2 regions of the Streptomyces sp. RLA123 genome follow, and region 2 is predicted to be linked to the other one. Evidence: riboswitches for the same ligand, from Rfam matches in the RefSeq annotation. Region 2 holds a riboswitch; the other holds the start of a gene.
What was found. Region 2 has a riboswitch for glycine ahead of gcvT (glycine cleavage system aminomethyltransferase GcvT). Riboswitches for the same ligand answer to the same signal wherever they lie in the genome.

Region 1 (14,558 bases), 4.0 Mb from region 2:
AGACCAGCGAGAAGCGACTGTTTACTAAAAACACAGGTCCGTGCGAAGCCGTAAGGCGATGTATACGGACTGACGCCTGCCCGGTGCTGGAACGTTAAGGGGACCGGTTAGCTCTGATTCGTCGGGGCGAAGCTGAGAACTTAAGCGCCAGTAAACGGCGGTGGTAACTATAACCATCCTAAGGTAGCGAAATTCCTTGTCGGGTAAGTTCCGACCTGCACGAATGGCGTAACGACTTCTCGACTGTCTCAACCACAGGCCCGGTGAAATTGCACTACGAGTAAAGATGCTCGTTTCGCGCAGCAGGACGGAAAGACCCCGGGACCTTTACTATAGCTTGATATTGGTGTTCGGTTCGGCTTGTGTAGGATAGGTGGGAGACTGTGAACTCCAAGCGCCAGCTTGGGGGAGTCAACGTTGAAATACCACTCTGGTCGTGCTGGATGTCTAACCTCGGTCCGTGATCCGGATCAGGGACAGTGTCTGGTGGGTAGTTTAACTGGGGCGGTTGCCTCCTAAAGTGTAACGGAGGCGCCCAAAGGTTCCCTCAGCCTGGTTGGCAATCAGGTGTTGAGTGTAAGTGCACAAGGGAGCTTGACTGTGAGACTGACGGGTCGAGCAGGTACGAAAGTAGGGACTAGTGATCCGGCGGTGGCTTGTGGAAGCGCCGTCGCTCAACGGATAAAAGGTACCCCGGGGATAACAGGCTGATCTTCCCCAAGAGTCCATATCGACGGGATGGTTTGGCACCTCGATGTCGGCTCGTCGCATCCTGGGGCTGGAGTCGGTCCCAAGGGTTGGGCTGTTCGCCCATTAAAGCGGTACGCGAGCTGGGTTTAGAACGTCGTGAGACAGTTCGGTCCCTATCCGCTGTGCGCGTAGGAGTCTTGAGAAGGGCTGTCCCTAGTACGAGAGGACCGGGACGGACGAACCTCTGGTGTGCCAGTTGTCCTGCCAAGGGCATGGCTGGTTGGCTACGTTCGGGAGGGATAACCGCTGAAAGCATCTAAGCGGGAAGCCTGCTTCGAGATGAGGACTCCCACCCCCTTGAGGGGTTAAGGCTCCCAGTAGACGACTGGGTTGATAGGCCGGATGTGGAAGCCCAGTAATGGGTGGAGCTGACCGGTACTAATAAGCCGAGGGCTTGTCCGTAGGTTGCTCGCGTCCACTGTGTAGTTCTGAAACAACGAACCCCGGCTTTTTTGTGCCGGTGCCGGTTCGACAGTTTCATAGTGTTTCGGTGGTCATAGCGTTAGGGAAACGCCCGGTTACATTTCGAACCCGGAAGCTAAGCCTTTCAGCGCCGATGGTACTGCAGGGGGGACCCTGTGGGAGAGTAGGACGCCGCCGAACAATTCTTCAGCCTGTCCCCGGAGATCGATCACGATCCCCGGGGACAGGCTTTTTTATGCCCTGGGGTAGGGTCGGGTGGAATCATCGGAGCGTACGTACAAACAGGAGGGGCCCCCGGTGGAGGTCCAGGAGACACGGGTGCAGACGGATCGGGTCTTGACGATCCCCAACATCCTGAGCATGGCACGGCTGGCCGGCGTGCCGGTTTTCCTGTGGCTGATCCTGTGGCCGGAGTTCGGCGGCCCGAAGGCCGACGGCTGGGCTCTCCTCATCCTCGCTCTCAGCGGCATCAGCGACTACCTCGACGGCAAGCTCGCGCGCCGCTGGAACCAGATCAGCAACCTCGGCAGGGTGCTGGACCCGGCCGCGGACCGGCTGTACATCGTGTCGACGCTCGTCGGCCTGACGTGGCGCGGCATCCTCCCCTGGTGGCTGACGGCCATCCTGGTGGCCCGGGACGTCGTCCTCGGGGTGATGATCCTGGTCATGAGGAAGCGCGGCTGGGGTCCGCCGCAGGTCAACTTCATGGGCAAGGCCGCGACCTTCAACCTCATGTACGCCTTCCCGCTCTTGCTGCTCAGCGACGGTGACGGGTGGCTGAACACGCTCGCTGCTATTTTCGGATGGGCGTTCGCCGGATGGGGTACAACCCTCTACTGGTGGGCAGGAATCTTGTACGTGGTCCAGGTCCGCCGACTCGTGAGAGCGGACGCCACGGCCGATTGAGCCCGCGATCCCCGGCAGGACTGGCCTCCCGTCGGGTACCCGACGTGTGACCAGGTGGTCCGCCGGACCTCGGAGGTCCGAAGCGCGGGTGAGGTCGGCAAGCCAGTCGTCTCGCCAAGGAGGACGCTTCCGACATGAAGGCCGTCGTGATGGCCGGCGGCGAGGGCACACGCCTTCGCCCGATGACCTCGAGCATGCCCAAGCCGCTGCTGCCGGTCGTGAATCAGCCGATCATGCAACATGTGCTCAAGCTGCTCAAGCGGCATGGTCTGACCGAGACCGTGGTGACCGTGCAGTTCCTCGCCTCACTCGTCAAGAACTACTTCGGCGACGGCGAAGAGCTCGGCATGGAGCTCACCTACGCGAACGAGGAAAAGCCACTCGGCACCGCCGGCAGCGTCAAAAACGCCGAGGACGCCCTCAGGGACGATTCGTTCCTGGTGATCTCAGGTGACGCACTGACCGACTTCGACCTGACCGAGCTCATCAATTTCCACAAGGAAAAGGGTGCGCTCGTCACGGTCTGTCTGACGCGGGTGCCCAATCCCCTGGAATTCGGCATCACCATCGTCGACGAGGAAGGGAAGGTCGAGCGCTTCCTCGAGAAGCCGACCTGGGGCCAGGTCTTCTCGGACACGGTGAACACCGGCATCTACGTCATGGAGCCGGAGGTCTTCGACTACGTCGAGGCCGATGTCTCCGTCGACTGGTCCGGCGATGTCTTCCCGCAGTTGATGAAGGAAGGGAAGCCGGTCTACGGCTACATCGCCGAGGGCTACTGGGAGGACGTCGGCACGCACGAGAGCTACATCAAGGCGCAGGCCGATGTACTCGAGGGCAAGGTCGATGTCGACCTGGAGGGCTTCGAGATCTCGCCCGGAGTGTGGGTCGCCGAAGGCGCCGAGGTCCACCCGGACGCGGTGCTGCGCGGGCCGCTGTTCATCGGCGACTACGCGAAGGTCGAAGCCGGCGCCGAGATCCGCGAGCACTCCGTGGTCGGCTCCAATGTGGTCGTCAAGTCCGGTTCCTTCCTGCACAAGGCCGTTGTGCACGACAACGTGTACATCGGACCGCAGACGAATCTGCGGGGCTGCGTCATCGGCAAGAACACCGATGTCATGCGAGCGGCGCGGATCGACGACGGCGCGGTCATCGGCGACGAGTGCCTGATCGGCGAGGAGTCGATCATCGCGGGCAATGTCCGTGTCTACCCCTTCAAGACGATCGAGGCCGGCGCGTTCGTCAACACCTCGGTCATCTGGGAGTCCCGTGGGCAGGCCAATCTCTTCGGCGCGCGCGGTGTCTCCGGCATTCTGAACGTCGAGATCACCCCCGAGCTCGCCGTTCGGCTGGCGGGCGCGTACGCGACGACGCTCAAGAAGGGCTCGACCGTCACCACGGCCCGTGACCACTCCCGCGGTGCCCGCGCGCTCAAGCGGGCGATGATCTCGGCACTGCAGGCCAGCGCCATAGACGTGCGGGACCTGGAGAACGTGCCGATGCCCGTGGCCCGGCAGCAGACCGCGCGGGGCAGCGCCGGCGGCATCATGATCCGTACCAGCCCGGGGATCCCGGACTCGGTCGACATCATGTTCTTCGACGAGCGGGGCGCGGACCTGTCGGCCGCCGGTCAGCGGAAGCTGGACCGGGTCTTCGCGCGTCAGGAGTACCGCCGTGCGTTCCCGGGCGAGATCGGTGACCTGAACTTCCCCTCGAGCGTCTTCGACTCCTACACCGGTGCGCTGCTGCGGGCCGTGGACACCTCCGGGATCGCCGAGGCGGGCCTGAAGGTGGTCGTGGACGCCGCGAACGGCAGTGCGGGCCTGGTTCTGCCGAGCCTGCTCGGCCGGCTCGGCGTGGACTCCCTCACCATCAACCCCGGCCTGAACGAGGCACGGCCCACCGAGACCTCCGACGGTCGCAGGGCGGGCCTGGTGCGGCTCGGGGAGATCGTGGCCTCCTCGCGAGCGGCGTTCGGCGTGCGGTTCGACCCGGTCGGCGAGCGGCTGTCGCTGGTGGACGAGCGCGGCAAGATCATCGAGGACGACCGCGCACTGCTGGTCATGCTCGATCTGGTCGCCGCGGAGCGCCGCAGCGGCCGGGTGGCGCTGCCGGTGACCACGACGCGTATCGCCGAGCAGGTGGCGGCCTACCACGGCACGCAGGTGGAGTGGACGACGACGTCGCCCGACGACCTGACCCGGGTCTGCCGCCAGGAGTCGACGATCTTCGGCGGCGACGGCAGGGGCGGCTTCATCGTGCCCGAGTTCAGCAGTGTCTTCGACGCCTCCGCCGCGTTCGTGCGGCTGATCGGCCTGGTGGCCCGCACTCAGCTCACTCTGAGCCAGATCGACGCCCGCATCCCGCGCGCCCACGTCCTCAAGCGGGACTTGGCGACGCCGTGGGCGGTCAAGGGCATGGTCATGCGCCGTGTCGTTGAGGAGGCGGGGGACCGCTTCGTCGACACCACGGACGGGGTGCGCGTGGTCGAGCCCGACGGACGCTGGGTGATGGTGCTGCCCGACCCGGCCGAGGCGGTCACCCATGTGTGGGCGGAGGGCCCGGACGACGCGTCCGCGCAGTCCCTGCTCGACGAATGGGCCGCGATCGTGGACAGCGCCGGCCGCTGATCACACTCCGCGTACGGCTCACGGGCTCTTCCCGGCGCGCGCAACGGCGCGCCGGGAAGAGCCCGTTCGAGGTAGGACGCGGCGACGTGCGACGATGTGCGGCATGCCGCAGCAGCACCCCGATCGGAGCAGCCCCAGTGACAGGGCGGTGAACCGGCGCCCCGACGCGTCCATGTCGCTGCTGACCAACGTCATGGAGCACAGCCTCGACGACGGATATGCCGAGGCCGCGGCACGCAGGGGCGAGACCGGCCGCTCCCGGCTGCCGGGGTCCCTGCGGGGCAAACTGGTGCTCGCGCTCGGGCTGGTGCTCGCGGCCGTCGTGGTCACGGTGGGAGCCGCGCAGACACGGGTCGCGGCGCCGACGCTGGCCAAGGAGCGGCAGAAGCTCATCGACCGCATCCAGTCGGAGACGGCCGCCGCCGACGAACTGCAGGGCAGCGTGGACACTCTGCGCGACGACGTGGCGGCGAGGCAGCGCCAGGCGCTCAAGGAACAGGGCGGCGGCGCCGAGCAGGTGGCGTTGCTGGCGGGCGCCACTGCGGTGACCGGGCCCGGCATCAACGTGGAGGTCGACGACGCCAAGGAGGCGTCTTCGGGGGGCGGCGGCAATCCGCGGACCACCAGTGGCTTCTCGGACACGGGTCGGGTCCGCGACCGCGACATGCAGCGGGTCGTCAACGGACTGTGGGCCTCCGGAGCGGAGGCGATCTCCGTCAACGGGCAGCGCCTCACCGCCCTGTCGGCGATCCGTGCCGCCGGAGACGCCATACTGGTGGACAACAGGCCCCTGGTGCCGCCCTACACGATTTCGGCGATCGGGAACCCGCAGCACCTCAACACGTCTTTCCAGGACAGTGCGGACGGACAGTACCTGCACGTCCTGCACGAGAACTACGGGATCCGCGTGAGCATCTCCCAGGAGGAGAAGCTGAGTCTGCCGGCGGCGCCGAGTCTGATCATCCGCTATGCGACGCCGGTCCCCTCGGCCGGTTCGCCGGACGCAAACGGAACTGGGAAGGGCACGAATTGATCGCCGTACTGGGCCTGATCGTCGGAGTCGTGGTGGGCCTGGTGGTCCGTCCCGTGGTGCCGACGGTGGTCGAGCCCTACCTGCCCATCGCCGTGGTGGCCGCGCTCGACGCCGTCTTCGGCGGCCTGCGCGCCATGCTCGACGGGATCTTCGACGACAAGGTCTTCGTGGTTTCCTTCCTGTCCAACGTCGTGGTGGCGGCCCTGATCGTGTTCCTCGGTGACAAGCTGGGGGTCGGGGCTCAGCTCTCCACAGGTGTGGTGGTCGTCCTCGGTATCCGCATCTTCTCCAACGCGGCGGCCATCCGCCGCCATGTCTTCCGGGCGTGACAGCACGATGACGGACGAGCACGACCGGCACGACGAGCACGGCCGGCGCGACGAGCACGGCCGGGGACCGCAGGAGCCGGTGCCCGGGCCGGAGTCGGGCCTGCCCGGAGGAGCGCCCGACGGCACGCCGGAGCGGCCCGCCCGGCCGGTGTCCCCGGAGCAGCCGTCCGCGGCCGTGCCGGATGACGGCCCCGGGGAGCCCGAAGCGGCGCCGCCCGCCCGGGAGTCGGAGCCGTCCCCCGTGGTCCCGCCCGCGTCGGCGGCACTGCCCGGCTCCGCTTCCGATTCCGGCCCCGGGCCGCGGGAACCTCACGAGCAGGCGCCCGCGCCGTCCACCGCTGTGTCGACCGGCCGTCAGCGGCTCAAGGCCGGTCTCTGGCCGCCGCGGGCCAGCCGTGCTCAGCTCATCGTCGCGCTGCTGCTGTTCGTGCTCGGACTGGGCCTGGCGATCCAGGTCAGTTCGACCAGCGACACCAGCGCGTTGCGCGGTGCCCGCCAGGAGGACCTCGTGCGGATCCTCGACGAGCTCGACAACCGCACGCAGCGTCTCGAGGACGAGAAGCAGCGGCTGGAGGACCAGCGCCGGGAGCTGGAGAACAGCTCCGACCAGGCCGAGGAGGCCCGGAAGCAGACCGAGCAGAAGGCCGCCCAACTCGGCGTGCTGGCAGGCACGGTCGCGGCGCAGGGCCCGGGCATCACGCTGACGATCACCGACACCAAGGGCGGGGTCGAGTCCGACATGCTGCTGGACACGCTGCAGGAACTCCGCGCCGCCGGGGCCGAGGCGATCCAGATCAACGACATCCGGGTGGTCGCCGACACGTACTTCACACAGGGTGCCGACGGCGCCGTGGAGATCGACGGCCACAAGGTCGCCCAGCCGTACCGCTTCAAGGTCATCGGTAATCCACAGGATCTCGAACCCGCCCTGAACATCCCGGGAGGCGTGGTACAGACTTTGGAGAAGGAGCAGGCCACGGTCGATGTGACGCGTTCGCAGAAGATCGTCGTGGATGCCTTGCGGCCGCCGGAGCAGCCTGACTACGCTCAGTCGTCATCCCGGTGAGTCCGGTACGAGTGTGGGTGTACGGGGGAGGGCAGGAGAATGCGGGGGGTCGCCGCACCGTTGGGGTGGTGCGTGAGGGAAACTGTGTGTTGGTCGTGACTGAGGGTTCGTCCTGCCCCACGGGCGGGTCTGTGTCGTTCAAGGGGAATCGCCCGTGAAGTTGTTCGGTAAGTGGTTCGGCAAGAGTGCGCGTCCGGCCGGTGACAGCCCTACGGCACGTCACCGGGCGCCCCGGCACGCGCAAGATGAGTCCATGGGCGAGGATCGCCCGCTGTTCCGGGATCAGGGCGCTGCTCCAGGTGGCGACATTTCGGGCGGTCATGGTGCGGTTTCTGTTGACCCTGCCGCATCGGGGCGCATAGGTTTCGAGCAACCATCAGGCTCCAGCACGGGTGGAGGGTCCTTGCCGGTCTGTACGCGGTGCGGTTTCCAGAACGCGGAAGCGAGCCGTTTCTGCTCCAACTGTGGTGCGCCGCTGCGTGCCGGAGTGCCGTCGGAACGTCCCTCCGAGACCACGTCCACGATCTCGATCTCCGGCCTGGAGGCCTACGAGGCCGAGGTCACCGGGCAGACCGTGCTTCCCGCGCTGTCCCCGGAGGCCCAGGCGGCGGTCGACGCGCTGCCCCCGGGGTCGGCGCTGCTGGTCGTGCGTCGTGGGCCCAACTCGGGCAGCCGCTTCCTGCTGGACGGTGAGCTGACGACGGCCGGGCGCCACCCGGAAGGTGACATCTTCCTGGACGACGTCACCGTCTCCCGCCGCCACGTCGAGTTCCGGCGCGGCCAGGACGGCAGCTTCACGGTCTCCGACGTCGGCAGCCTCAACGGCACCTACGTCAACCGGGAGCGCATCGACTCGGTGACCCTGGCCAGTGGTGACGAGGTTCAGATCGGCAAGTACCGGCTGGTCTTCTACGCGAGCCAGTGGGGCGCCTGACCCCGCGAGGGAAGGTTCATGCTTCGTACACCGTCGGGCGGTGCCGGCAACGGCACCGCCACCGCGGACGACCGACCGCTGAGCATCGGAGCGGTGCTGAACGACTTGCGTGAGGAGTTTCCCGAGGTCACCATCTCCAAGATCCGCTTCCTCGAGGCGGAGGGGCTGGTGGAACCGCACCGCACCCCGTCCGGCTACCGGAAGTTCTCGGTCAGGGACGTCGAGCGGCTCGGTCACGTACTGCGGATGCAGCGGGACCACTATCTTCCGCTGAAAGTGATCCGTGAGCACCTGGACGCCCTGGACCGGGGCGAGCCGCTGCCGCTGCCCGCCCCCGCGGAGCCCCGGGAGCTGCTGGAGACCGGTGCCATGGAGCCGGACGTGGGCCGGGGTCTGCGGATCGGCCGGGACGAGCTGATGGCCGCCACGGGCGCCGACGAGGCCGAGCTGGTGCAGTGGGAGGCGTACGGGCTGGTGGAGGCCGGTGCTGACGGCGACTACGACGCCGAAACGGTGAACATCGCCAAGCTCGTCGCGGATCTGGGACGATTCGGCCTGGAGCCGCGCCATCTACGCGCTGTGAAGGCCGCCGCCGAACGCGAGGCGGGCCTGGTGGAGCAGGTCGTCGCCCCGCTGCGGCTGCACCGCAATCCGCAGACCAGGACGCACGCCGAGGCCACCGCCAAGGAGCTGGCGGCCCTGTCGGTGCGCCTGCACGCCGCGCTGGTCCAGTCGGCTCTCAGGATCCGGCTCTTCTGACGCTGAGTGACCGGGACTCGGCCCGGCCGGTGACCGGCCGGGCCCGTCCCGACTACCCAAACCTGCCGGGCACGTCCTAGGGTTGCTGTGTGAACGAGCTCGACGTCGTGGGTGTCCGGGTCGAAATGCCCTCCAACCAGCCGATTGTGCTCCTGCGGGAAGTGGGAGGCGACCGCTACCTGCCCATCTGGATCGGGCCGGGGGAGGCCACCGCCATCGCTTTCGCGCAGCAGGGCATGACGCCTGCGCGGCCGCTGACCCATGATCTTTTCAAGGACGTGCTCGAGGCCGTCGGCCAGACGCTGACCGAGGTCCGGATCACCGACCTGCGCGAGGGCGTCTTCTACGCCGAGCTGGTGTTCGCCAGCGGCGTGGAGGTGAGCGCCCGTCCCTCCGATGCCATAGCGCTCGCACTGCGGACCGGAACCCCCATCTACGGGAGCGACGGTGTGCTGGACGATGCCGGCATCGCCATCCCCGACGAGCAGGAGGACGAGGTCGAGAAGTTCCGCGAATTCCTCGATCAGATCTCGCCCGAGGACTTCGGATCCAGCAGCCAGTGAGGTCCGGCGCCGGCCATTCGACGAGCCGTACCCCCTGAGCGGATACGCGAAACCACTCCAGGGGTTGATATCACTCGGCGTGCCGAGCGTGGCGATCGTTGACGCACCCGGAGTGACTGCCTACCGTCGAGATGGAAAGTCCCGATGGCACGTGCGCGTGCCCTCAGGGGTGCGAAGGGACGGGAGGTCGGCGTGAGAAGCACCGGCGACGGTATGGCCGCTGGCGGCCCGTACCCGATGCGCGCGGCCCTGGCCCGCAACGCGGCCGTGGCCTCCGGCGGGGGCACGGGCGAGGTCTCCGGTCGGGAGCCGGAAGGGTCGGGCGAGAGTGTCGGCTACCGCGGGCCCACGGCCTGCGCGGCGACCGGGATCACCTACCGCCAACTGGACTACTGGGCCCGTACGGGACTCGTGGAGCCCAGCATCCGGCCGGCCTACGGTTCGGGCACCCAGCGGCTGTACAGCTTCAAGGACGTCGTCGTCCTCAAGATCGTCAAGCGGCTGCTCGACACGGGGGTGGCGCTGCAGAACATCCGCACCGCGGTGCAGCACCTGCGCTCCACCAGCCCCGCCGAGCTGGCCCGGATGACCCTGATGAGCGACGGCGCGACCGTCTACGAGTGCACGTCGCCCGACGAGGTCGTGGACCTGCTCCAGGGCGGCCAGGGCATCTTCGGGATCGCGGTGGGCGTCGTGTGGCGGGATGTGGAGAGCGGGCTGTCGCAGCTGCACGGCGAGCGGGTCGACACCGGCGAGACGCTGGTGGGCCGCAACCCCGGCGACGAACTCGCCCGCCGCCGCCATCGCGCGGTCTGACCTGCGGACCGCCGGGCCGGACCGTCGCACCAACCGGCTGCCGTACGGGCGTACGGCGGGTGTCGGTGCCATAGGGCACCATCGGTGACGTGAGAAGCGCGCCGACCATCCTCCATCTGGACATGGACGCGTTCTTCGCTGCCGTCGAGCAGGCCGCGAAGCCGAGTCTGCGGGGGAAGCCGGTCATCGTCGGGGGGCTGGGCCCGCGGGGCGTGGTGGCGACCGCGTCGTACGAGGCCCGTGTGCACGGCGTCCATTCGGCGATGGCGATGGCGTACGCCCGCCGGCTCTGCCCGAACGCGGCGTACCTCGTGCCGCGCTTCGGGGTGTACCGGCAGGTGAGCGACGTCGTCATGGAGATCCTGGCCCGGCTGTCGCCGCTGGTGGAGCCGCTGAGCCTGGACGAGGCGTTCGTGGACCTGGAGGCCGGCGGCATCGCTGACGAGCCACTGCGGGTGGGGGAGCGGCTGCGGGCCGACATCAGGGCGGCCACGGGGCTCGCGGGCTCGGTCGGGCTCGCCGGGTCGAAGCTGCTCGCCAAGATCGCCTCGGAGCAGGCCAAGCCGGACGGCATGGTCGTCATCCAGCCGGGCACCGAGCGCGAACTGCTGGCGCCCATGCCGGTGCGCACACTGCCGGGGGTGGGACCCGCCACGGCCGAGCACCTGCGCAGGGGCGGCATCACCACGGTCGGGGACGTCGTGGAGGCGGGGGAGGCCGAGCTCGTGCGCCTGCTGGGCAGGGCGCACGGCGCGCATGTGCACGGCATGGCCCTGGGGGTGGACGAACGGCCCGTGGTCCCCGACCGCGAGCACAAGTCGATCTCGGTCGAGGACACCTTCGACGTGGACCTCACCGACCGCGTCCGGATCCGGCTGGAGGTGGACCGGATCGCCGACCGCTGCGTACGGAGGCTGCGCGAGGCAGGGCGCTCCGGCCGCACCGTCGTGCTGAAGGTGCGCCGGTACGACTTCACGACGCTCACCCGGTCCGAGACGCTGCGCGCCCCGACCGACGACCCCACGGTGGTTCGGGAGACGGCGGAGCGGCTGCTGGAGGCCGTCGACCTCTCGGGCGGCGTCCGGCTGCTCGGCGTCGGCGTGGCGGGGCTGGCGGATTTCACACAGGAGGACCTCTTCGCCCAGGCGGCCGAGCGTGAGGAGGAGGCCCCCGACGAGGAAGGCGCCGCCGGGGCGGACGCGGGGGCGGATCAGCCCACCGCCGCCGCGGGGACGCCGACCGCCGCGGAACGGCGCTGGACGCCGGGTCAGGACGTCCGGCACGCCGAGTACGGCGCAGGCTGGGTGCAGGGCAGCGGCGTGGGCCGGGTCACCGTGCGTTTCGAGGAGCCCCATTCGGCATTGCCGGGGAGGGTGCGGACCTTCGCGGTGGCCGACCCCGATCTGGAGCCGTCCGAGCCGCTGCCGCTGGTGTTGTCCGCGGGCGGGTGAGGGAGGCGGAAGCGGACGGTCAGCCGTCGCCGGCCAGTTTGCCGAAGTCCCGGTCGGGCGGCGGCTCGTCGTCCGGCCCGGTGACGGCGCTGGGGCCGTTCATCCCGTAGTGGTGGTAGAGCTGCAGCTCCTGCTCCGGGGAGAGATGCCGGCCCACCCCGAAGTCCGGGGCGTCCTTGATCAGTGACTTGTCGAAGGGGACGCGCAGCCCGTCCTCGCCGAACTCGCTCGGTTCCAGCGGAACGAAGGCGTCGCGACTGAACAGGCCGGTGCGCACCGCGGCCCACTCGGGCTCGCCGGTGGCGTCGTCGAGGTACACCTCGTCGACGGTTCCGATCTTCATTCCGTTGCGGTCGAAGGCCCTGCGCCCGATCAGGCTCCGCGGATCGATACCGGTCTGCACGGTCCCTCCAACTGGTCGCGATTACTCCCATTTAGGCACGAAAGGTGTCCGCTGTCACATGACCGTTCAACGAACCCCGCTGGTAGGCTGGCATCGGCTGGCGACCCCATGCGGGAGAGCCCTGGCGGTGCTCAGCACCGGCCGCCGGGCGCCGAAGGAGCAAACCCTCCCCGGAATCTCTCAGGCATCCGTACCGCATGGGTGAGGTCACTCTGGAAAGCAGGAAGGGACGCCCGTCCGTGGCAGCCCGTTCCTCACCGACGGTGAAAGCCGTCCCGCGCGCGGGACGGTGAAACTCTCAGGTTCAGATGACAGAGGGGGAGGCCGTGTCGCGTCAGACCAGGAGGCCTCCGCAGATGACCGCCCACCGCATCCCTCTCGCCGAGCTGGAGCGCGGCATCCCGTTCGAGCAGCGTCACATCGGACCCGATGCCGCCGCGCAGGCGAAGATGCTCGCGCATGTCGGCTACGGTTCGCTGGACGAGCTCACCGCCGCAGCCGTACCGGACACCATCAAGAGCGCCGAGGCCCTCGGCCTCCCGGCCGCCCGCACCGAGCCCGAGGTGCTGTCCGAACTGCGCGCGCTCGCGGACCGCAACCAGGTGCTGCGGCCGATGATCGGCCTGGGGTACCACGGCACCTTCACGCCGCCGGTCATCCTGCGCAATGTCATGGAGAACCCCGCCTGGTACACGGCGTACACCCCGTACCAGCCCGAGATCTCCCAGGGCCGCCTCGAGGCCCTCCTCAACTTCCAGACGGTCGTCGCGGACCTGACCGGTCTGCCGACCTCCGGCGCCTCGCTGCTCGACGAGGGCACCGCGGCCGCCGAGGCGATGGCGCTGGCCCGCCGGGTCGGCAAGGTCAAGCAGGGCGTCTTCCTGATCGACGCCGAGACCTTCCCGCAGACCGTCGCCGTGATCGAGACCCGCGCCGAGCCCACCGGCGTCGAGGTCGTCGTCGCCGACCTCACCGACGGCATCCCCGCCGAGATCGCCGAGCGCGGTGTCTTCGGCATACTCCTGCAGTACCCGGGTGCCTCCGGTGCGGTGCGCGACCTGAAGCCCGTCATCGAGCAGGCCCACGGGCTGGGCGCGATCGTCACCGTCGCCGCCGACCTGCTCGCCCTGACGCTGCTCACCTCCCCGGGCGAGCTCGGCGCCGACATCGCGATCGGCACCACGCAGCGCTTCGGCGTGCCGATGGGCTTCGGCGGTCCGCACGCCGGTTACATGGCGGTCCGCGACGCCCACGCCCGCAGCCTGCCCGGCCGCCTGGTCGGCGTCTCCGTCGACGCCGACGGCGACAAGGCCTACCGCCTGGCGCTGCAGACCCGCGAGCAGCACATCCGTCGCGAGAAGGCCACCAGCAACATCTGCACCGCCCAGGTGCTGCTCGCCGTGATGGCCGGTATGTACGCGGTCTACCACGGCCCGGACGGCCTGGCGCAGATCGCCCGCCGCACCCACCGCTATGCCGCCGTCCTCGCCGGGGGCCTGCGCGCCGGCGGCGTCGAGGTGACCACCGGTGCCTTCTTCGACACCGTCACCGCCCGCGTGCCGGGCCGCGCCGCCGAGGTCGTGTCCGCCGCCCGTGAGGCCGGTGTGAACCTGCGCAAGGTCGACGCCGACCTGGTGAGCATCGCCTGCGACGAGACCACCGGCCGTGCCGACCTGGCCGCCGTCTGGGCCGCCTTCGGTGTCACCGGCGACAACGCCGACATCGAGGCGCTGGACGCAGCCACCGAGGACGCGCTGCCCGCGGGGCTGCTGCGCGACGTGGACTACCTGACCCACCCGGTCTTCCACCAGCACCGCTCGGAGACCGCGATGCTGCGCTACCTGCGCCGCCTCGCCGACCGCGACTACGCGCTGGACCGCGGCATGATCCCGCTCGGTTCCTGCACGATGAAGCTGAACGCGACCACCGAGATGGAGCCGGTCACCTGGCCCGAGTTCGGCCAGCTGCACCCCTTCGCGCCCGCCGAGCAGGCCGAGGGCTACCTCACGCTCATCCGTGAGCTGGAGGAGCGTCTCGCCGAGGTCACCGGCTACGACAAGGTCAGCCTTCAGCCCAACGCCGGTTCCCAGGGCGAACTGGCCGGTCTGCTCGCCGTCCGCGCGTACCACCGTGCCAACGGCGACACCCAGCGCACGATCTGCCTCATCCCGTCCTCCGCGCACGGCACGAACGCCGCCAGCGCCGTGATGGCCGGCATGAAGGTCGTCGTCGTCAAGACCGCCGGCGACGGCGAGGTCGACGTCGAGGACCTGCGGGCCAAGATCGAGCAGTACCGCGACGAACTCGCCGTGCTCATGGTCACCTACCCGTCCACGCACGGTGTCTTCGAGGAGCACATCGCCGACATCTGCGCGACGGTCCACGACGCCGGCGGCCAGGTCTACGTCGACGGTGCCAACCTCAACGCCCTGGTCGGCCTGGCCAAGCCCGGTCACTTCGGCGGCGATGTCTCGCACCTGAACCTGCACAAGACC
Region 2 (14,558 bases):
CCCCTCCGGGCCTGGAACCGTCACACTCTGCGACCGTCCGGTTGCGAGGGGTCATGACTTCTCACAAGGTGGGGCAGGCAAGTACAAAACCCTCACTTGGGAGATTCCTCAATATGCGCATCACCAGGACCACCTCCGCCCTCATAGCGGCCGCCGTCTGCGGCTCGCTGACGATGGGCCTCACCGGCGGTGTCGCGAGTGCCCACGCCCCGGTCCGGATCTCGGCCGTTCACCTGGCGGCTGCCGCCGACGCGGCGGAGACCGGCCGTGCCGAGCTCATCGCCAAGCTGGGTGACACGCTGTCGATCGGCGCGAAGCTCACTCAGGAGGCCCAGGCCCAGGCTCCCGACTCCGCGAAGCTCGATGAGCTCCGCCAGGGCCTGGAGGAGGCGACCCAGCAGTTGTCCACGGTCGTCGACCAGTCCGCCTCCCCGGCCGACCCGTCGCAGACCGACCAGTCCGGCGCCGACCCGGCGGCCGGGTTCCCGGCCGACCCCACTGCCGACCCGCAGTCCGCCGACGTCGCGGAGCCCGCCGACGGCGCCGAGCGCGCGGCGGACGCCGTGTCCGACGTCCAGAAGCAGCTCGACAAGCTGGTGGCCGACGTCGCCACGCTGCTGAAGGCGGTCCTGGCCAAGGACCTCGCGGGGGTGACCGCCGGCGTGACCACCGTCGTCGGCGACCTGCAGGCGCTTTTGCTGTCCGTGCCGAAGCTGCTGACCGGTGCGCTCCCCCTTCCCATCCCCCTGCCGCTGGAGGACGGGTCGGCGCAGGACCCGCAGGCTCCCGACGTCCTGGCGCCCCAGGACCAGGCTGCGAACCCGCAGGCTCCCGACGTCCTGGCGCCCCAGGACCAGGCTGCAAACCCGCAGGCTCCCCAGATGCCCGTGGCCCCTGCCCCGCAGGTCCAGTAGTCCGGGCAGTCACCGCACCACCGTGGCGGCCCGGCCGCTCAGCCGTCGAAGTCGATGGCCTCGAGCCGCCGGGCCGCTTCGCGGTCCAGCAGCACCGCCGAGGTGCACGCGGCCGGCAGCCGGCCCTTTTCCGCCGCGCGCAGCAGCCGCCGCGAGGCCCGCTGGTGCCGGGCCATGGCGTACGCAGACACCCCCCGCCCCCGCACGCGCTGCCCGTCCAGGGCGGCCTCCACGGGCACGTCGAGCAGCACCAGGTGCATCCCCCGGCCGCGGCGCCGGGCCTCCCGGCCGACCCAGGCCCGTACCCACGGCAGGGTGCCGCAGTCGTGCAGGGCGACACCGGCCCCGGAACGCAGGGCCCGCCACAGCCCCACGTAGTGGGCCAGCCGCACCAGGGGGCGGTAGGCGGCGTACGGCAGCAGGCGCGGCATCCGGGTCTGCCAGCGCTCGCGCACGTCCTGGGAGTCGATCAGCCAGGCGTCACCGGACACGCGGCGCATCAGCGTGCTCTTGCCGCCGCCGGGGAGCCCGGAGACGATCAGGATGTCGCCGGCCGGGTAGCGCAGCCGCCGTACCCGGGCCTGGCCCGCCCGCAGGTCGACCAGCCTGCGCGGGCGCACGGAGTGCCCGGCGCGGACCGCGCCGCGGGGAGGGACCGCCGGCCGGACGGCCACCGGACGGGGAGCGGCCGGTGCCCCGGCCGTCGCATACGCACTCTGCCACCGCACAGTCGCCCTCCCGGTATGACTTTCAAGAAATGGTAAATCCTCGGTATGCGTCTACCCAGGGAAGCAACGCGGTGACGACACGATCGGGACCCGACCGGGACATCGGGGACACGGCCGAGACAAGGCGGAGCGGCCGTGCAATGATGGCGACCTCAATCACATATCGGCCGTTCGAGGCCGCGCGGGAGAGTTCCCCGCTCCCGCCGTGGCGGGCGGGGCGCCGAAGGAGCAAGTCCTCCCTTGAATCTCTCAGGCACAGATACCGCGCGTCCGAGGCACATCTGAAAAGCGGGCGAGCCCTCCCGGTCCGGGGCGGCCGCCCCACCCAAGGTGCAAACCGGGGCTCCTCCGCACGGAGGGTCCAGGTGAACCTCTCAGGTTCCGATGACAGATGGGGAGGGCAAGCCCCCCTCCTGTCATCGCCCGACCTGTCTTTCCATGTCCTTGGGAGCCCGCCCGATGAGTGAACCCCGCCGTACCGCGCTGGACGCCCTGCACCGGTCCCTCGGTGCCACCATGACCGACTTCGCGGGCTGGGACATGCCGCTGCGGTACGCCAGCGAGCGCGACGAGCACACCGCCGTACGGACCCGGGCCGGTCTCTTCGACCTGTCCCACATGGGCGAGATCACGGTCACCGGCCCCGCCGCGGGCGAGGCCCTGGACCACGCGCTGGTCGGCCACATCTCCGCGCTGGCCGTCGGCCGCGCGCGCTACACGATGATCTGTTCGCCCGACGGCGGCATCCTGGACGACCTGATCGTCTACCGCCTCGGTGACCAGGAGTACATGGTCGTCGCCAACGCCTCCAACGCGCAGGTGGTCCTGGACGCCGTGACCGAGCGCGCGGCCGGCTTCGACGCCGCCGTGCGCGACGACCGGGACGCCTACGCGCTGATCGCCGTCCAGGGACCGCAGTCCCCCGGCATCCTGAAGTCGCTGACCGACGCCGACCTCGACGGCCTGAAGTACTACGCCGGGCTGCCCGGCACGGTCGCCGGCGTCTCCGCGCTGATCGCCCGCACGGGGTACACCGGAGAGGACGGCTTCGAGCTGTTCGTCGACCCGGCCGACGCCGAGAAGCTGTGGCAGGCGCTGACCGACGCGGGTGTGGACGCCGGCCTGGTGCCGTGCGGCCTGTCCTGCCGGGACACGCTGCGCCTGGAAGCGGGCATGCCGCTGTACGGGAACGAACTGACCACCGCCCTCACCCCGTTCGACGCCGGCCTCGGCCGGGTCGTGAAGTTCGACAAGCCCGGTGACTTCGTCGGCCGGCAGGCGCTGGCCGCCGCCGCGGAGCGCGCCGCGGCCGAGCCGCCGCGCAAGCTGGTCGGCCTGGTCGCCGAGGGCCGCCGGGTCCCGCGGGCGGGCTACCCGGTGGTGGCCGGCGGCGCCGTGATCGGTGAGGTCACCTCGGGCGCCCCGTCCCCGACCCTGGGCAAGCCGATCGCCATGGCGTACGTGGACGCCGCGCACGCCGCGCCGGGCACCTCCGGTGTGGGCGTGGACATCCGCGGTACGCATGAGCCGTACGAGGTGGTGGCCCTGCCGTTCTACAAGCGGCAGCGCTGAGGTTCCCGCCCGCACACCGGGCACAGCCGTCCCACCTGTCAAGACAGCCGTTCATCAGCACATTCCGTCATCCAGGAGAATTCACGTCATGAGCAACCCCCAGCAGCTGCGCTACAGCAAGGAGCACGAGTGGCTGTCGGCCGCGGACGCGGACGGCGTGTCCTCGGTGGGCATCACCGAGCACGCGGCGAACGCCCTCGGCGACGTCGTCTACGTCCAGCTCCCGGCGGTCGGCGACTCGGTGTCCGCGGGCGAGACCTGCGGCGAGCTGGAGTCGACCAAGTCGGTCAGCGACCTGTACTCCCCCGTCTCCGGTGAGGTCACCGAGGTCAACGAGGACGTCGTCAACGACCCCTCCCTGGTGAACTCGGCCTCCTTCGAGGGCGGCTGGCTGTTCAAGGTGAAGGTGTCCGAGGAGCCCGCCGACCTGCTCTCGGCGGACGAGTACACCGCCTTCACCGGCAGCTGACGCCGCCGCGGCGCCCCCGCCGCCCCGACCTGCCCACCCCGACCTCCGGACGGATGACCCCCCAGATGTCGCTTCTCAACAGCTCCCTGCACGAGCTCGACCCCGACGTCGCCGCAGCCGTCGACGCCGAACTGCACCGCCAGCAGTCCACCCTGGAGATGATCGCCTCGGAGAACTTCGCTCCGGTCGCGGTCCTCCAGGCCCAGGGCTCGGTGCTGACCAACAAGTACGCCGAGGGCTACCCCGGCCGCCGTTACTACGGCGGCTGCGAGCATGTCGACGTCGTCGAGCAGCTCGCCATCGACCGGGTCAAGGCGCTGTTCGGCGCCGAGCACGCCAACGTCCAGCCGCACTCGGGCGCGCAGGCCAACGCCGCCGCGATGTTCGCGCTGCTGAACCCCGGCGACACGATCCTGGGCCTGAACCTCGCCCACGGCGGGCACCTGACCCACGGCATGAAGATCAACTTCTCCGGCAAGCTCTACAACGTGGTCGCCTACCACGTGGACGCCGAGACCGGCCAGGTCGACATGGCCGAGGTCGAGCGCCTCGCCAAGGAGTCCCGCCCGAAGCTGATCATCGCCGGCTGGTCCGCGTACCCGCGGCAGCTGGACTTCGCGGCCTTCCGGCGGATCGCCGACGAGGTCGGCGCCTACCTGATGGTCGACATGGCGCACTTCGCCGGCCTGGTCGCGGCGGGTCTCCACCCCTCCCCCGTGCCGCACGCGGACGTCGTCACCACGACCACGCACAAGACTCTGGGCGGCCCGCGCGGCGGCGTCATCCTGAGCAAGGCGGAGTTCGCCAAGAAGATCAACTCGGCGGTCTTCCCCGGCCAGCAGGGCGGCCCGCTGGAGCACGTCATCGCGGCGAAGGCGGTGGCCTTCAAGGTCGCTGCGAGCGAGGAGTTCAAGGACCGCCAGGTCCGCACCCTGGAGGGCGCGAAGATCCTCGCCGAGCGGCTGACGCAGGCCGACGTCACGGCGGCGGGCGTCTCGGTGCTGTCCGGCGGCACGGACGTGCATCTGGTCCTGGTCGACCTGCGCGACAGCGAGCTGGACGGGCAGCAGGCCGAGGACCGCCTCCACGAGATCGGCATCACGGTCAACCGCAACGCCGTCCCGAACGACCCGCGCCCGCCGATGGTCACCTCGGGTCTGCGCATCGGCACGCCCGCGCTGGCCACCCGCGGCTTCGGCACCGAGGACTTCCGCGAGGTCGCCGACATCATCGCCGAGGCCCTCAAGCCGGGCTTCGACCCGGAGAGCGCCAAGGCGCTCGGCGCCCGGGTCGCCGCACTCGCCGAGAAGCACCCGCTGTACCCCGGCCTGAAGTAACGGCCGTCACCCGGTGTGCGGGACCGCCCGGGCGGGCGGTCCCGCACACTGGACCTTGCGCGCCACACCCGCGCGCGCCATCCGCACCACCCGGCGGCGATCCCGCCGGCCACCCACGGACAACGGGGTCCGTGAACCCGAGGAGTTCTTCACCGTGGCCATTTCCGTCTTCGACCTCTTCTCGATCGGCATAGGCCCGTCCAGTTCGCACACCGTGGGCCCGATGCGCGCCGCCCGGATGTTCGCCCAGCGACTGAAGAACGACGGACTGCTGGTCGGCGTCGCCTCCGTGCGCGCCGAACTCTTCGGGTCCCTCGGCGCCACCGGACACGGCCACGGCACCCCCAAGGCGGTCCTGCTGGGCCTGGAGGGCGACTCCCCCCGCACCGTCGACGTGGACACCGCCGACGAGCGTGTCGAGCTCATCCGCAGCAGCGGCCGCATCAACCTGCTCGGCGCCCACGAGATCCCCTTCTCCGTCGACAACGACCTGGTCCTGCACCGGCGCCGTTCGCTGCCGTACCACGCCAACGGCATGACCCTCTTCGCCTACGACGAGGCCGGCGTGCCCGTGCTGGAGAAGACCTACTACTCGGTCGGCGGCGGCTTCGTCGTCGACGAGGACGCGGTCGGCGAGGACCGCATCAAGCTCGACGACACCGTGCTGAAGTACCCCTTCCGCACCGGCGACGAGCTGCTGCGCCTCACCCGGGAGACCGGCCTTTCCATCTCCGGCCTGATGCTGGAGAACGAGAAGGCCTGGCGCTCCGAGGCCGAGATCCGCACGGGACTGCTGGAGATCTGGGGCGTCATGCAGACATGCGTGAACGCCGGCCTCACCCGCGAGGGCATCCTCCCCGGCGGCCTGAAGGTGCGCCGCCGCGCCTCCGCCACCGCCCGTCAGCTGCGGGCCGAGGGCAGCACCGCGGCGCACGCGATGGAGTGGGTCACCCTCTACGCGATGGCCGTCAACGAGGAGAACGCCGCCGGCGGCCGCGTCGTCACCGCCCCCACCAACGGCGCCGCCGGGATCATCCCGGCCGTGCTCCACTACTACGTCAACTTCGTCGCCCAGGCGTCGACGGAGGCCGAACGGGAGGACGGCGTCGTCCGCTTCCTGCTCGCCGCCGGTGCGATCGGCATGCTCTTCAAGGAGAACGCCTCCATCTCCGGCGCCGAGGTCGGCTGCCAGGGCGAGGTCGGCTCCGCCTGCTCCATGGCCGCGGGCGGCCTCGCCGAGGTCCTCGGCGGCGGCCCGGAGAAGGTCGAGAACGCCGCCGAGATCGGCATGGAGCACAACCTCGGCCTCACCTGCGACCCCGTCGGCGGCCTCGTCCAGATCCCCTGCATCGAGCGCAACGGCATGGCCGCGGTCAAGGCCGTCACGGCGGCCCGGATGGCGATGCGCGGCGACGGACGGCACCACGTCTCCCTCGACAAGGTCATCAAGACCATGAAGGAGACCGGGGCCGACATGAAGGTCAAGTACAAGGAGACGGCGCGGGGCGGGCTCGCGGTCAACGTCATCGAGTGCTAGGGGAACAGGCCCTGACCTGCGAAGTTTCATCTTTCGCAGCTGTCAGGGCCTTCCCTGTTTGCACTGCGGGAAGTCCCCGGTAAGTCCCTCGGGCAGAGCTGAAAGTCCCTGAGGTCCCCAGGAAATCCCTGCACGAGACCTTCCGGCCGGCAGTCAAGGGCACCTCAGTGAGCTCAGCGGCGCACGCGGCACCGCCGGCCTCGATTGGAGCGGCCGGAGTCCGTGCAGTCCACGCAGCCCGAGGTCTCGGCCTAGCACGCACATGCGCGCAAGACCGACATGTCGCGATCGGCGCGACCCTGCGCCGGCAGGGGAAACGGCGCGAGGCGCCCGTACCAGGACCGGGCTCACACGACTCCGGTCGGTCGGCGACAATCTCCGTCGGCAGGGTCGCCCAGGGGGCTGTTCTCCCGGAAGCAGCCTGTCGTCAACCGTCCGACCACGTTGACGACGGACTCCGGGGGCAACCTGGCCGCGACTCACCGCGGTGAGTCATGGGGAGCGAGCGGAACGACGAAGCGCGGGGAACGCCGTCGTCCACGGTGGGGGCGACATCGCGGTCATCACCTGCCAGGGCGGGGACGGAGCAAGGGTGACATTCGCGGGTCACGGCGAAGAGGGGGGCCTGCCGCGGCGGAGAGCGCGATCGCGTCGGACGGGTGCCGCGGGCACCACCACCGCGTGCGGTGCGGCGCACGGCACGCCGACGGACGGCGCCCCCGGTTGCCGGCGAAGCGTGCGCACACCCCGTGATCGCATGGCGGGCGCAGCCGCTGCTGCCCCGGCACCCGCGAGTGCCCTGGTGGAGATCCGGTCGCGGCGACGTCGGCGCGAGCGTTTTCGGTGAATCGGTATGTGTAGGACAAGGAAGGCCCCATGAGCCGCTGGCGCGAGACGTTGGCCAGGCGAGGCGCCGGCGCGAGCGTTCCGCCGCGCAGGCAACCCGCGAGTCGGCCCGGTGACGACCCCGCCCCCCAGGTGCTCGTCGAGGACCACGGCGGACTGCTGGTGCTGCGGACACCCACCGACGACAGCCTGGACCCGGCCGACGTCAGTGACCTGGCCCGCACCATGGCGTCGCCGGACGGCACGGCCACGATCGTCGTCGCCGTGGAGCCGGCCGCGCACAGCGGGCTGTGGCCACGACTCCGCGAGGTACTGGACACCCTCCAGGCGGACGGCACCCGGACCGTGCGTCTGGTGCTCGCCGGGGCCGGCGACGACCGCCCCGGCCGCGCCGCCACGGCCCGGCGTATCGCCGACGCCTGGAACATGACGGTCGAGGCTCCCGACGGACCGGTGGTGGTGGTGCCGGGTGGTTCGGCGTTCGTGCCGCCCGGCACCGGCGGGTGGCGGCGCTTCGTACCGGGGCGGGCGCCGGTGCCGCTCGGGCCGCGCACGCCGACTCCCCGGTGGCAGACCGCGCTTCGCCGGATCTCCGCGACCGCGGTCAGCGGCTGCGTGGTGGACCAGGTTCCGGCAGGTCTGCTGATCCGCCCCGCGGGTTCGGCCGCACCGCGCCCGGGTGACCTCTTCCACACCGTCCCGGTCGATCCCCGGCGGGCCGCCGTGATCGTCGGCGTCCCCTTCGGTGAGGACATCGCGGCATCGGACGTCGTCACCCTGCTGGAGGCCGTGCCGGCCGAGGAGTGCAGCGTGCGCCTCGTGCCAGGAGGGAGAGCCGATCTGCTGCCCCTGGCCCAGTCGGTCGCCTCGACGCTGGGCATCGAGGTCGAGGTCACCACGGGCCTCCCCCTGTTCGCCTCCGACGGACCCATGGGGCGCTATGGAGTGCGCTCGGCGATGGTCGACCCCGACGAGGTGCCGCGGTGGCTGCCGTACGTCGACGCGGTCGTCTGCGCTCCCGCGGGCACGGCGGACCGCCCGCGCCCGCCGCGGCTGCTGCGCTGGTTCGCACCCGAGGGGATCGTCGGGCCCCGCACCGTGGACGGCCCCGCCGCGAACGGGGAGTTCCTCCTGTCTCCCGAGTGGCGTGTCGTGGTCACCAGGGCCGGACTGTGGGTCGGCCCCACCGGTGGCACCCCGGTCCCGCACAGCGACCGGCCGGTGAACCACGACGGTCCCGTGATCGACATCGGTCGCCCCGGCGACCGTCTCACGGCGACGCTGTGGCCCGCCGTGTCCCGTGTGCTCGCGGCGGTGAATCCCGGCGTCCGCGCCCTCACCACGCTCCACGTCCACGCCGCCCCGTCCGACGGCGGCCTTGCGCTGCGGGCCCTGGCGGCGGAGCACAGCCTGCGCGTCATCCGCTTCTCCCCCACCCGAGAGGTACGTCCACCCGCCCCCGGGGAGTCCGGGACCCCTGGGACGCATGTGGGCCCGGCCGCGGAGAGCGCGAGCAGCCCCCAGGGCACACCGCCGAAGCCGCCCCGGCCCCTGGACGAGCGCGGCCCGCTGGGGGCCGCCGAGCACCGCAGGGGCCCCTCACCCGCCCCCCGCGGCACGGCCCCGGCGGCGCCCCTGCCCGGCCCCGCCGCCCCGCCGCCGCGGGCGACGGGGACACCGAGCCGTCCGCCAACCCCGCACGCCCCGCAGGAGGCCGGACACGCCGCCAGGGGCCCCGTCCCGATGTCGCCGCGCCACCGCAGCACGCCCGAAGAACGCAGCGCCTTCCGCGGCTTCGCCGGTGCGGCGTGGGAGCGGCACAGCTCCGCCGTACGCCGGGCGATGACCGAACTGCCCGTACCTCAGGGGCAGGAGAAGAACGCCGTCCACGACGATCTCGTCGCCGTCCGCATGTACCTGGAGCAGACCGACAGTCCGCATCGCCACGCCGAGCTGCGGGAGGCGCTGCGTTCGGGCGAGCCCCGGTCGCTGTCCTGGCTCGCCTGCCTGACTTCCGGGCTGCAGTGGCTCCCGCCCCACCGCGGAGCGGTCCTGCGCGGGGCACCCCACCTCGGCACCGGCCGTATCCCGCGCCCCGGCCAGATGCTCTACGGTGCGGCCCCGGTGGGTGGTCTGCCGATCGGTCAGGCCGATACCGTCACGGGGGCGCCGGCGGCGTACGCGATCTGGTCCCTCATGGGCCGCGCAGCGGGCCCGCTGCGCGAGGGAGCTAACGAGATCGTGTTCGCTCCGGGAACGAAGTACCGGGTGCTCGACGTACGTAGGCGGGACGGCGAGCCACTGGTCCTCCTCCGCCAATTGCCCGACCGGCCCACGGCCGGGACCGCCGACGCTCTGGAGGACGCCGACGAGACCGCGCTGACCCGTCTCGAACAGGCGCTGACGGAGCTGACCTGGGGCACCGGTCCATGGCCGGCGTGCTGCAGCGGAGGCATCGGCGACCACTGAGAGCAGGCACAACCACGTAGCAACGGGCCGGCCGCGTCGGGGCGCCTGGCCGTCCCCGAGTCCCCGGCACACAACGACATACAGGAGCCCGTCCTTGCAGCACCAGAAGTCACCCGCTTCGGCCAAGGCTCCGGCGGTGACCACGCGTAAAGCCACCTCGCTTCCGGTCGTCGACACCGAGGCCGACTCGCTCTTCGCGCCCTCCTCCGTCACGCCGGCGCCCAAGCCGACGTCCGAGCCCAAGCCCGAGCCCAAGCCCGAGCCCAAGCCGACGTCCGAGCCCAAGCCCAAGCCCGAGCCCGAGCCCGAGCCCGAGCCCAAGCCGACGTCCGAGCCCAAGCCCGCGCCCAGGCCCAAGCCCGCGCCCGCGCCCGGGCGCACGCCGGCGCCGGAGCCCACTTCCGCGACCGCGCCCAAGCCCGCGCCTACGCCTACGCCCATATCCTCGTCCTCTGCCGTCCGGTCCGGACCGCCCGCGGACTCAGCCGCCCCAGCCGTGCACCACATCGCCGACAGGGCCGCCGCCGAGCTGAAGTCGGTGCGTGACGACGCGAGGTGGCCGACGTCCGACCAGGATCAGGTCGAGCCCGCGCAACCTGCCGATGCCAAGTCGGCTCGCGCGGCGGAGTCCCGGCCCGGTGCCAGGGCGGCGCGCGTCCCGGAGACGCGGACGGATGCCGGGGCGGCACGTGCGGCGGAAGCTCCCGCCGACGCCCATCCCGCGGTGAGACCCGCACCACCGCAAGGTGACTCGCCGACGGTGTCGGTCGAGGCGGCCGTGCACGCCGCGCTGCGGCGCAAGGCGTCGAGGGAGACTTCCGTCAGGTCGGTGACATCCAGGCTCCCGCAGCGGACGGGACCGGAGCAGCCCGGACCCGGGCACACCGGTCCGACGGGGCCAAAGGCCGCCCGCCCGGGCAGCAGCGCACTGCGCGGGTTGGCCATCGTCGTCTGCGGCGCCGTCGCGGTGGCGACGTTCCTCACACTGCAACGCACCGTCGGCGGTGACGCGAGCCCGCCGCCCGTCGGGTCCCTGGCGGACGGCTCGGCGGGACCGGAGGCTTCACCTCTCCTCGACGCCGGGGCAAGCCCGCTTGCCGGCCGCACTCCGGAAACGAAGCCGTCCCCGTCCGGCGGCACCTCCTCCCCGCACAAGAAGCCCAACGTGCCGGCGTCACCGAGCCACTCCTCGAAGGCGGGAAAACCCACGGCCTCGGCGACACACAGTACCTCTGGCGGTGGCAAGACCGAGCCGCCGACGCCGGGCGAGGTGTCGCCGACGGCCACGGCCACGGCCAAGCCGCCGGCGCCGTTGACGGTGTCGGCCACCAGAGTGCTCAACCGGGGGCAGTCCATCGTCAATGGTCCGACAGCGCTGACGATGAACTCCGGCGGCAACCTCGTTCTGACGTACCGCGGTGCGGTCACATGGGCGAGCGGGACGACGGGGCGCGGCAACACCACGGTGTTCCAGGCCGACGGCAACTTCGTCGTCTACGGCGCGGACACCAGCCCGGCCTGGTCGACCAGGACCGACGGCCACGACGGCGCCGTCCTCGTGATCACGGGCTCGGGCGAGCTCTACATCAGCTACGAGGGCAAGAGGCTGTGGCAAGCGTGACCTTCCGCCCCGGCACGGCGGACAGGGGTTCCGCGAGGGACGTCACGGCCTGGCCGGACCGGCCGCGAGAAGGTCCCGCGAACCGGCCGCCGTGGGGCGTGCGCGGTCAGCCCAGGGCCACCATCAGCGGGGCGTCGCGGCGGTGAGCGTCGCCGGGCAGGTCCCGGTCCCCGAGCACCATCAAGGTGTTGGGGAAGACGGGTGCGACGCCGTGCTCCGCGGCCCAGTCGTTCGTCAAGGGGAGGCCTGCCTTCGGTCTCGCCGAGGAGGATCTCGATCGTGACGGCGTCGGGCGCGATCCTCGAACTGCGTGCGACAGGACGCCGGATACCCGACGACGTCGCCGTCATCGGCTTCGACGACTCGCTCGTGGCACGCCACACCGATCCCCCGCTGACCAGTGTGCGCCAGCCCATCGAGGAGATGGGCCACACCATGGCGACACTGCACCTGGACGAGATCGCCCAGTTCGGCAAGGGCCGCCGGGAAGTCGTCCTGCCCACGCAGCTGGCGGTGCGGCAGTCGGCGTGAGCGCTCCCGGGCGGTGAGTCCGGGCGCGCCGCGACGTGCCGGCCGCGGGCCCGCGGCCGCGCCGCCGGCGGCGCGGCCACCAGGAGGACCCGGACCCTCGCGCGGCACGCGCCGGGCCCCCGCCCGCCCTCGCGGGGAGGCGGGTGCGGAACCCTCCGGCGGCGCACCGCCGCGCTCAGTCCACGATCTTGCGCGGGTTGAAGTTGCCGCCGGGGTCGGCGGCCTCGAAGAGGCCCGACATGACCGCGACGCCCTGCGCCGAGATGTCCTCCTCCAGCCACGCCGCGTGCTCCAGGCCCACCCCGTGGTGGTGCGAGATCGTGCCGCCGGCGTCGATGAACGCCTGCTGGATCGCTTGCTTGACCGTGTCGTACTCGCCGAGCGGGTCGTCGTCGCCGAACACGAAGGCGAAGGTGAAGTAGAGGCACGCACCCGAGTGGTACGAGTGCGACATGTGCGACATCGTGAAGCCCCTGCGGCCGATCTTCTCGTAGGCGCGGTCGGCCGCCTCGTGGACCGCCGCGTGGATGCCGCGCAGCTTCGACCACGGGCCCGCGGTCTCGCTCACGTCGCCGGCGGCGCCGCGGTCGAGCAGGAAGTCCCGAATGTAGGGCGTGTCGAACTTCTTCTGGTCGTAGAGCGCACCGGGCCCCTTGCCGACGCCGATGCCGTGATGCTTGCGCACGATCCGGTCGACGAGCGACTTCTGCAGCTTCGCGTGCGCCTTGCTGCCCTCGAAGCCGATGAAGGACAGGCACATCTCGTCGAGGTTCCAGCCGCGCCTCTTGAGATACGCCATGAGACCGGCCTGAGCGGTCTTCTTGAGGCCCTTGGACTCCTTGCCCGTCGCCAGGGAGAAGCCCGTCTCGTGCGCGTCCGAGATACGGGTGACCGAGGGCGAGGCATCGCTCTCGGCGATCTCCCGCATCGCGGCGAGGCCGTGGTCGAAGTTCTTGAAGAAGTAGGCGTGAATGGCGCGCCTTTCGGGGAGCCGGTGCACCTGCACGGTGACCTCGGTGATGACGCCGAGCCGCCCCTCGGAGCCCACCACCATCTCCCGCACGCTCGGCCCGGTCGACGCGCTCGGGACGGCACGGATGACCAGGACCCCACCGGGCCGCACGACCCGCAGTCCCTTGACCATGTCCGCGATGTCGCCGTACTTGTCCGACTGCATGCCGGACGAGCGCGTGGCGACCCATCCGCCGAGCGAGGAGTGGGTGAATGAGTCGGGGAAGTGCCCCATCGTCCAGCCCTGCCGGTTGAGTTGGGCCTCCAGATCGGGTCCCAGCGCCCCGGCCTGGATGCGCGCCAGGCCGGCGTCGGTGTCGATCTCCAGCACCCGGCCCAGTCGGCCGAGGTCGAGCGAGACGACCGTCCGGGACTCGTCCCGGTGCGGCTCCAGGCTGCCCGCGATGTTGCTGCCGCCCCCGAAGGGGATGATGACGGCGTCCGCCCCGACCGCCGCGTCGACGAGGCCCTGCACCTCCGCCTCGTCGGCCGGGTAGACGACCACGTCGGGACAGCGCGCGATCTCACCGGCACGCAGGCGGACCAGGTCACGCAGGCTCTTGCCGTACGTGTGGACCACCCGGGACAGGTCGTCGACGACGGCGTTCCCGGGTCCGACGATGTCGGTCAAGGCCGTGAGGAGCTCCTGCGGCGCCGTCGGGGCCGGCACCTTCAGCTGCGCGAAGTCGGGCCGCTCGGTGCCCTGGCCCGCCCGCAGATCGAGACCGACGGCGTGGTGCACGAACGGCGCGAAACCGGGCTTGTCCTCGTGATGGAAGCCGACGCCTTCCACGCCCCAGCCCCACCACTTCATGTGCTTCACCTCACCGGTGCGCGGTGCGTCGGTGCGGCGGGCGGTGTCGGTCACGGACGGTCTCCTTGGGATATGCGACGTGGGATGGCGTGCGCGCCGAGGATCCGGTCGGAGTTCTCCTCGGCCAGGATGGCGATCGCCGAGCGGACGCGTTCGCTGAACTCGTTCACCGACTCTCCGGGATGAGTGGTGAGCGGTGCGCCGAAGACGACGCCGACGGGCAGGCGGCCCGGCTGCGGCCAGTTCGATCCGCGGGGATGCGCCGCGTGCGCGCCGATGACCGCGACGGGGAGCACCGGCACCTCGGCCGACGAGGCGAGCGCCGCCGCCCCGGGTTTGAACGCCCCGAGCGATCCGTCGCGCGAGCGGGTGCCCTCGGGAAAGATCAGGAGCGGCACTCCCCGGTTCAGCAACGACCTGGCGCTCACCCGGCGCGTGTTCGCTCCGGTGCGGTCGACCGGGAAGGCGTTGAAGAACAGGGCCGTGAGGCCCCGCCGCCGCCACACGTCGAAGAAGTAGTCCGCGGCCGCTCCCACCGCGAGGTAGCGCGCCAGCCGGCGGGGCAGCGCGCCCATGATGAGTGGCGTGTCGAGGTGCGAGGTGTGGTTGGCGACGACGACATACGTGTCCTCGACGTTCTCCAGGCGCTCGCGCCCGAGTACCGTGACGCTGGTCACGCTCCACACGACGGGCTTCAGCAGCCCCCGCT

Region 1: another riboswitch for glycine. It lies ahead of gcvP (aminomethyl-transferring glycine dehydrogenase); the one in region 2 lies ahead of gcvT (glycine cleavage system aminomethyltransferase GcvT).

The regions. Positions count from the first base shown of each region.
Region 1 is NZ_JBWDOR010000003.1:6,704,692-6,719,249, forward strand. Features, by position in the region: rRNA gene RV983_RS30640 (23S ribosomal RNA) at 1-1,152, shown strand, start outside; rRNA gene rrf (5S ribosomal RNA) at 1,237-1,353, shown strand; gene clsA (cardiolipin synthase ClsA) at 1,471-2,079, shown strand; gene RV983_RS30655 (sugar phosphate nucleotidyltransferase) at 2,214-4,709, shown strand; gene RV983_RS30660 (DUF881 domain-containing protein) at 4,804-5,742, shown strand; gene RV983_RS30665 (small basic family protein) at 5,739-6,071, shown strand; gene RV983_RS30670 (DUF881 domain-containing protein) at 6,220-7,137, shown strand; gene RV983_RS30675 (FHA domain-containing protein) at 7,250-8,071, shown strand; gene ftsR (transcriptional regulator FtsR) at 8,090-8,830, shown strand; gene RV983_RS30685 (bifunctional nuclease family protein) at 8,920-9,393, shown strand; gene RV983_RS30690 (MerR family transcriptional regulator) at 9,631-10,209, shown strand; gene RV983_RS30695 (DNA polymerase IV) at 10,299-11,660, shown strand; gene RV983_RS30700 (PRC-barrel domain-containing protein) at 11,680-12,063, opposite strand; glycine riboswitch at 12,165-12,269, shown strand; gene gcvP (aminomethyl-transferring glycine dehydrogenase) at 12,420-14,558, shown strand, end outside.
Region 2 is NZ_JBWDOR010000003.1:2,695,645-2,710,202, forward strand. Features, by position in the region: gene RV983_RS12030 (hypothetical protein) at 114-914, shown strand; gene RV983_RS12035 (AAA family ATPase) at 953-1,642, opposite strand; glycine riboswitch at 1,815-1,917, shown strand; glycine riboswitch at 1,919-2,043, shown strand; gene gcvT (glycine cleavage system aminomethyltransferase GcvT) at 2,102-3,214, shown strand; gene gcvH (glycine cleavage system protein GcvH) at 3,303-3,683, shown strand; gene glyA (serine hydroxymethyltransferase) at 3,749-5,020, shown strand; gene RV983_RS12055 (L-serine ammonia-lyase) at 5,175-6,557, shown strand; gene RV983_RS12060 (hypothetical protein) at 7,434-9,872, shown strand; gene RV983_RS12065 (hypothetical protein) at 10,009-11,493, shown strand; gene RV983_RS12070 (hypothetical protein) at 11,600-11,731, opposite strand; partial or broken gene RV983_RS12075 (substrate-binding domain-containing protein) at 11,767-12,024, shown strand; gene RV983_RS12080 (FAD-binding oxidoreductase) at 12,200-13,903, opposite strand; gene RV983_RS12085 (lysophospholipid acyltransferase family protein) at 13,900-14,558, opposite strand, start outside.